Linked DNA regions of Cupriavidus metallidurans CH34. The protein of the gene in region 2 interacts with the protein of the main gene of each other region in a pairwise test. Links are inferred from orthologs where the notes say so. Each region holds a gene or a part of one and is shown on either strand. Other genes may lie near its edges. The genes, in order: recO and recR.

The links.
Region 1: the proteins of recR (region 2) and recO interact in binary tests that used the Escherichia coli proteins (3 or more experiments, as listed by UniProt). The link is inferred for Cupriavidus metallidurans CH34 from one-to-one orthologs.

The regions. Positions count from the first base shown.
Region 1 is NC_007973.1:2,624,708-2,627,864, reverse strand. The notes cover bases 320-3,157. They hold recO (DNA repair protein RecO), read left to right. Parts: upstream 320-1,209; coding sequence 1,210-2,106; downstream 2,107-3,157. Other genes in these bases: acpS (holo-ACP synthase), read left to right, coding at 2,914-3,157; pdxJ (pyridoxine 5'-phosphate synthase), read left to right, coding at 2,135-2,917; era (GTPase Era), read left to right, coding at 320-1,204. Outside these bases: rnc (ribonuclease III), read left to right, coding at 1-269; more of era, read left to right, coding at 266-319. UniProt on the Escherichia coli protein: Involved in DNA repair and RecF pathway recombination.
Region 2 is NC_007973.1:2,307,609-2,310,665, forward strand. What follows is about bases 228-2,965. They hold recR (recombination mediator RecR), read right to left. Parts: upstream 2,035-2,965; coding sequence 1,420-2,034; downstream 228-1,419. Other genes in these bases: RMET_RS10640 (CaiB/BaiF CoA transferase family protein), read right to left, coding at 228-342; RMET_RS10645 (LysR family transcriptional regulator), read right to left, coding at 508-1,413; RMET_RS10655 (YbaB/EbfC family nucleoid-associated protein), read right to left, coding at 2,063-2,389; RMET_RS10660 (DNA polymerase III subunit gamma/tau), read right to left, coding at 2,470-2,965. Also shown: more of RMET_RS10640, read right to left, coding at 1-227; more of RMET_RS10660, read right to left, coding at 2,966-3,057. UniProt on the Escherichia coli protein: May play a role in DNA repair. It seems to be involved in an RecBC-independent recombinational process of DNA repair. It may act with RecF and RecO.

The DNA.
Region 1 (3,157 bases), 320 kb from region 2 along the record:
TGCCGCAATACAACGTCATCGCCACGCACGGTGCGGCGCACAGCCAGCAATTTGAAGTCGAATGCATCGTGCCTAAACTGGAGGTGCGCGTGTTCGGAACCGGCGCGTCGCGTCGCGCCGCCGAACAGGCCGCGGCCAAGCTCGCGCTCGACGAAGTCCAGAAGCTCGTGCCGCAGTTGCTCAAGCGCAGCCGTGCCGAACGTACGGGCAAGACGCGCAAGCAGCCGGTGCCGCCCGATCCCCAGTTGTCTCTCAGGTTGAAGGAATGACCGATTCTCTCCCTCCGCAGCAAGATGCGGCGGAACCCTCAGGTGCCGTGGCATTTCGCTGCGGCACAGTGGCCATCGTTGGCCGTCCGAATGTTGGCAAGTCCACGCTGATGAACGCGCTGGTCGGCCAGAAGATCAGCATCACGTCCCGCAAGGCACAGACCACGCGGCATCGTATCGTCGGTATTCAGACGACCGATGATACCCAGTATGTGTTCGCGGATACACCTGGTTTCCAGACCCGCCACGCCAGCGCGCTGAACCGCTCCCTGAACCGCGCCGTGACGTCGACGCTGTCGTCGGTCGATATCGTGCTATTTGTCGTCGAAGCCGGCTATTTTGGCCCCGATGACGAGAAGGTGCTGTCGCTGCTCCCCAAGAACGTTCCGGTGCTGCTGGTCTGCAACAAGCTCGACCGAATCGGCGAAGGCCGCAGCGAAGTCATGATGCCGTTCCTCGAGCAGATGGGGCAGCGTTTCCCGTTCCGGGAGGTGGTGCCGATGTCGGCCAAGACGCGCGATCATATCCAGCGTCTGCTGGCGATCATCCGGCCGTATCTGCCGGAAGGCGAGCCGATGTACGACGTCGATGCTATGACCGATCGCAGCGAGCGATTCCTGGCGTCCGAGATCATCCGCGAAAAGGTGTTCCGCTGGACCGGCGACGAACTGCCGTACACCAGCACTGTCGTGATCGACAAATTCGAGACCGAAGGGCGCCTGCGCAGGATCTTCGCGACGATCCTGGTCGAACGCGACGCGCACAAGGCGATGATCATCGGCAACAAGGGCGCCAAGCTCAAGCAGATCTCCACCGAGGCACGCCTGGATATGGAGAAGCTGTTTGATGGCAAGGTCTACCTGGAGATGTGGATCAAGGTCAAGAGCGGCTGGGCCGATAACGAAGCCGGACTGCGCGCCTACGGCTACGAGTGAGCAAGATGCCTGACGTGCGCCGCGCTGCCGCGCCGCGTGCGCGCAGTGCCGACCCGATTGCCGAGGAAGCGGCGGAGCTGCTGGGGTCTGGCGCGGTACCTGCCATGAACGCGGCGGTCAGCCCCTCGGTGGCGGCCGGCCGCGAAATGATGGATCGCGCGATGCGTATCGTTCCGGCTCGCTCGGAACTGCGCGTCACCAATGAGGCGGGCTTCGTGCTTCATGCGCATCCTTATCGCGAAACCAGTCTGGTTCTCGATGTCTTCACTCGCGATCACGGTCGCGTGGCCATGGTCGCGAAAGGGGCCAAGCGGCCGCATTCCGCACTGCGCGCGGTGCTGCAGCATTTTCATCCGATCGCCCTGTCCTGGACCGGCCGCGGCGAGGTCAAGACGCTGACCAAGGCGGAGTACGTGGGCGGCATGCTGCCGCTTTCCGGCGACGCGCTGCTTTCCGGCTTCTACCTGAACGAACTGCTGCTGCGCTTCTGTCCGCGCGAGGACGCGCATCCGACCCTGTTCCGCCACTACATGGCGACGCTGACGCGGCTGTCACATGGCGAGCCGGCCAGCTTCGTATTGCGCAGCTTCGAGCGGGTGCTGCTGCAGGAGACGGGGTTTGCGGTAGCGTTCGATCAGTGCCTCAGATCGGGCGAACGCGTGCAGCCGGGGCTCGATTACGTCTACCAGCCTGAGCGCGGGGTGCGGCGCACGCATGCGTCAGATCCGTCGAGCTGGCCCGTGGTGTCGGGACAGACGCTGCTGGATATGGCGCAGGATGATTATTCGCGTGCGCAGACCGTTTCGCAAAGCCGCGCACTGATGCGGTTCCTGCTGCATTATTATTTGCAGGGTGCGCCACTGAAGACGCGCCAGATCCTGATCGATCTGCAGTACCTTTAATATCCCAATTCTCCTGAGAGAAGCCGGCATGATTTTCCACGCGAACCCCGGTGTCATAGACCTCGGGGTCAATATCGACCACGTGGCCACGCTGCGCAACGCGCGCGGCACGGTGTATCCCGATCCGATCCAGGCAGCGCTGCAGGCCGAGGAGGCCGGCGCCGACCTGATCACGCTGCATCTGCGCGAGGACCGTCGCCATATCCGCGACGCCGACGTGCGCGCGCTGCGCCCGAAGTTGGCCACGCGCATGAATCTGGAATGTGCGATCACTTCCGAGATGCTCGACATTGCGTGCGAGATCAAGCCCCAGGACGTCTGCCTGGTGCCCGAGAAGCGCGAGGAAGTTACCACCGAAGGCGGACTCGATGTAGCGGGCCATTTCGAGCAAGTCAGCGCCGCATGCCGGCAACTGGCCGACGCGGGTATCCGTGTATCGCTGTTCATTGATGCTGACCCTGACCAAATTGCCGCCGCTGCCGCGTGCAAGGCGCCGGTAATTGAAATCCATACTGGCCGCTACGCCGATGCGCATACGGCGGAGGAGCAGGCAGCCGAGTTCCGCCGTGTAGCGGCGGGCGTGGAAGCGGGGCAGAAGCATGGTCTGATCGTCAACGCCGGCCACGGCCTGCACTACACCAACGTGCAGCCGATTGCTGCGCTGCCGGGGATCAAGGAGCTCAACATTGGTCACGCGATCGTTGCCCATGCGGTGTTTGCCGGGTGGCAGAACGCCGTGCGCGAGATGAAGGCCATCATGGTGGCGGCGCGCCTCGGTACCCGTTACCCGGTTCCGGGTCAGCCCGCGTGATCTACGGCGTCGGCACCGACATCATCCAGATTGATCGCGTGCGCGGCGTGATGGAGCGCACGCGTGGGCGCTTTGTCGAGAAGATTCTCGGGCCGCGTGAGATGAAGATCTATCTTGCACGCAAGGCGCGCTCGGAAAAGCGCGGCTTGGCATTCCTGTGCACGCGTTTCGCGGCCAAGGAGGCATTCTCGAAGGCCATCGGCCTGGGGATGCGCTGGCCGATGACGTGGCGTGCGATGG
Region 2 (3,057 bases):
GGCATGAAGCACATCCCAGCCGAGCCCCCATTTCTCCATGGTTCCCGGGCGGAAGTTCTCGATCAGGACGTCGGCCTCGCTGGCCAGCTTGCGTACCAGAGCCTGCCCCTCCGGCTGGCGCAGGTCGATGGCAATCGACTGCTTGTTGCGCGACTGGGCTTCCCACCAGACCGAGGTATCTTCGTGCAACATGCGCCACTTTCGCAGCGGATCGCCCTGCCCGGGCGGCTCCACCTTGACCACGTGTGCGCCGAAATCGGCAAGTGTCTTGGCGGCAAAGGGGCCTGCAATCAGCTGGCCCAGTTCGAGAACGCGGATGCCGTCGAGAATCTGTCGCGCCATGAGTGTCTCCGAGAAACTGACCCCGATTGGGGTGGATTGGCGTAGTTTCGACGGAGTGTGCCCCAGCGGCGGGGTGATGCGGAATCGGCATTCCGGAAAGCGGGCTTTCTCGGAATGCGAAAGATCAGGGAGAACCCTAGAGGGTTCAGAAGCGGGCTCGGGGACTCAGAATGGCGCGCGGTCGCCGCAGAGATGGCTGATCAACAGCCGCGCCGAGACCGTGAGCCCGGCCGGGTCTCGCATGCCGATCAGCAGCGATCGGCGCGCCCAGGCGTCCCGCAGACCGACCAGCGAGAGCCCCATCGACTTGACGTGCGGCTCCGCGGCGATCCGCGGCAGCACCCCCACGCCCAGACCGGCCATGACCATGCGACACATCGCGTCGAAGCTCCGCACCTGGATGCGCAGCCGAAACTGCCGCTCGAGCCGACTACTTTCTTCCAACAGCCGCGCCGCCAGCGAGGTCACCTGCGGCAAGCTGACGAAGTCGTATTCGAGCGCATCGGCATAGTGGACCGGACCGTTTTGCGCCAGTGGATGCCCCGGCGGCGTGATGATGACGAGTTCGTCCTGCCGATACTCGAGCGTCACCAGTCCCGCGCACGGCGTGCGGTCGGCGAAGATGCCCACATCGGCCCGGTTTTCCATGACAGCGGCAACGATGTCGCTGCTATTGTGTTCTTCGAGTTCGATGCGGATGGTGGGATGCTGGCGCATGAACTGCGCCAGATCATCGGGAAGAAACTGCGTGATGGCCGAGGTATTGGCACAGACTCGCACCTGCCCGCGCACACCCGAGGCGTAGTCGGACATCACCCCGGCCATGCGCTCCACGTCCTGCAGGATGGTCAGCGCGTGGTGGAAGCAGGCCTGCCCCGCCTCGGTAAGCTGCACGCCAGCGGCATGGCGGAAAAACAGCGGCGCCCCGACCGCGGTCTCCAGGTCGGAGATTCGCTTGCTGGCAGCCGCCACGGCCAGATGCGATTGCCGCGCGCCGGCCGAGATACTGCCCTGCCGTGCCACGGCCACAAACAGCCCCAGCGTGACGAGATCGAAGCGCGCCAGATTCATGGTCCGTTACAGGGTGCGACGGTCCATCACGGCGCGGGCGATGGTGCCCGCATCCACGTATTCCAGTTCGCCACCCACCGGCACGCCTCGCGCCAGACGCGAGACCTTCAGCCCGCGCGCCTTCAGCATTTCGCCGATGTAGTGCGCGGTGGCCTCGCCCTCACTGGTGAAGTTGGTGGCGACGATCACCTCGCTGGCCGGGCCGCCGAGTTCGGGGTCAGTAGCACGTGCCAGCAGGCGGTCGAGATGAATCTCCTTCGGACCGATGCCGTCGAGCGGCGAGAGCCGCCCCATCAGCACGAAATACTGGCCGCGATAGGTCAGCGTCTGCTCGATCATGACCTGATCGGCCGGCGTTTCGACCACGCAGAGCAGCGTCGCGTCACGCTCTGGATCGCTGCAGGTTCCGCAGATTTCGAGTTCGGTGAAGGTATTGCAGCGCGTGCAATGGCGGATGCCATCGACGGCCCCGCGCAGCGCGTCGCCAAGCTTGCGCGCGCCTTCGCGGTCGTGCTGCAGCAGGTGATACGCCATGCGTTGGGCCGACTTCGGTCCAACGCCGGGCAGCACCTTGAGCGCCTCGATCAGCGCCTGCAGCGAGGTGGGCGGCGCCGCTCTCATGACAGAGCCGCCTGGTCGGAACGTGTCATCAGAATGGCAGCTTGAAGCCCGGAGGCAGCGGCAGACCCGACGTCATCGAACCCATCTTTTCTTGCGTGGTGGCCTCGGCCTTGCGCACGGCGTCGTTGAACGCGGCGGCTACCAGGTCTTCCAGCAGGTCCTTGTCATCGGCCAGCAGGCTCGGATCGATCGTGACGCGCTTGACGTCGTTCTTGCAGGTCATCACCACCTTCACAAGGCCGGCGCCGGACTGGCCCTCGACCTCGATCTGGGCAAGCTGCTCCTGCATCTTCTTCATGTTTTCCTGCATCTGCTGGGCTTGCTTCATCAGCCCGGCCAGTTGACCTTTCATCATGGGATCACTCCTTGAATACGTGTGGATGGGGGCGGGCGGCGCGACCGTTGGTCAGGCGGCCGCCACTTGAAACTTGAAATTCAGGCTGCGCGCGGCTGGATCGACCCTGGCACGATCTGGCCACCGAACTCCCGCAACAGACCTTGTACAAACGGGTCGCGGTCGATCTCGGCTTCGGCTTCGCGCTGGCGTTCGGCACGCGCCGCGGCATCGACAGCCGCCGCGGTATGCGTCACGCCGCCAACGACGCATTGCACACGCACATCGACGCGGAAATGCTCGACCAGCGCTGCCTGAAGCCGCTCCGCGACGTTAGCCTCGGCAATCGCCGCAACCGGCACGCGCAGATGCAGCGTGCGGCCGACCACGCGATGCAACTCGCTTTGATGGGCAAGCTGCTGGGCCAGCCCCTTGAGCGGCAGGGTGGCGGCGAACTCGGGCCAGTCGCCTGTGAAAACCGGTGGCGTGCCATCCTCGCCTGCGCTTGGCGCCACTTGCGGGACGGCAGGTGCCAGTTGCGCTGCCGGTTCCGGCTCGGGCTTGCTGATCGGCTTGGCTGCCGATTGCGTCGGCGCGGGCTTACGAGCCGCGCGCGGCGCGCGATCGGCGCTGTCGGAATCAAAGCCGTTGTCGAAACCACCGAAGCTCGGGTCATAGCCCGGATCGCT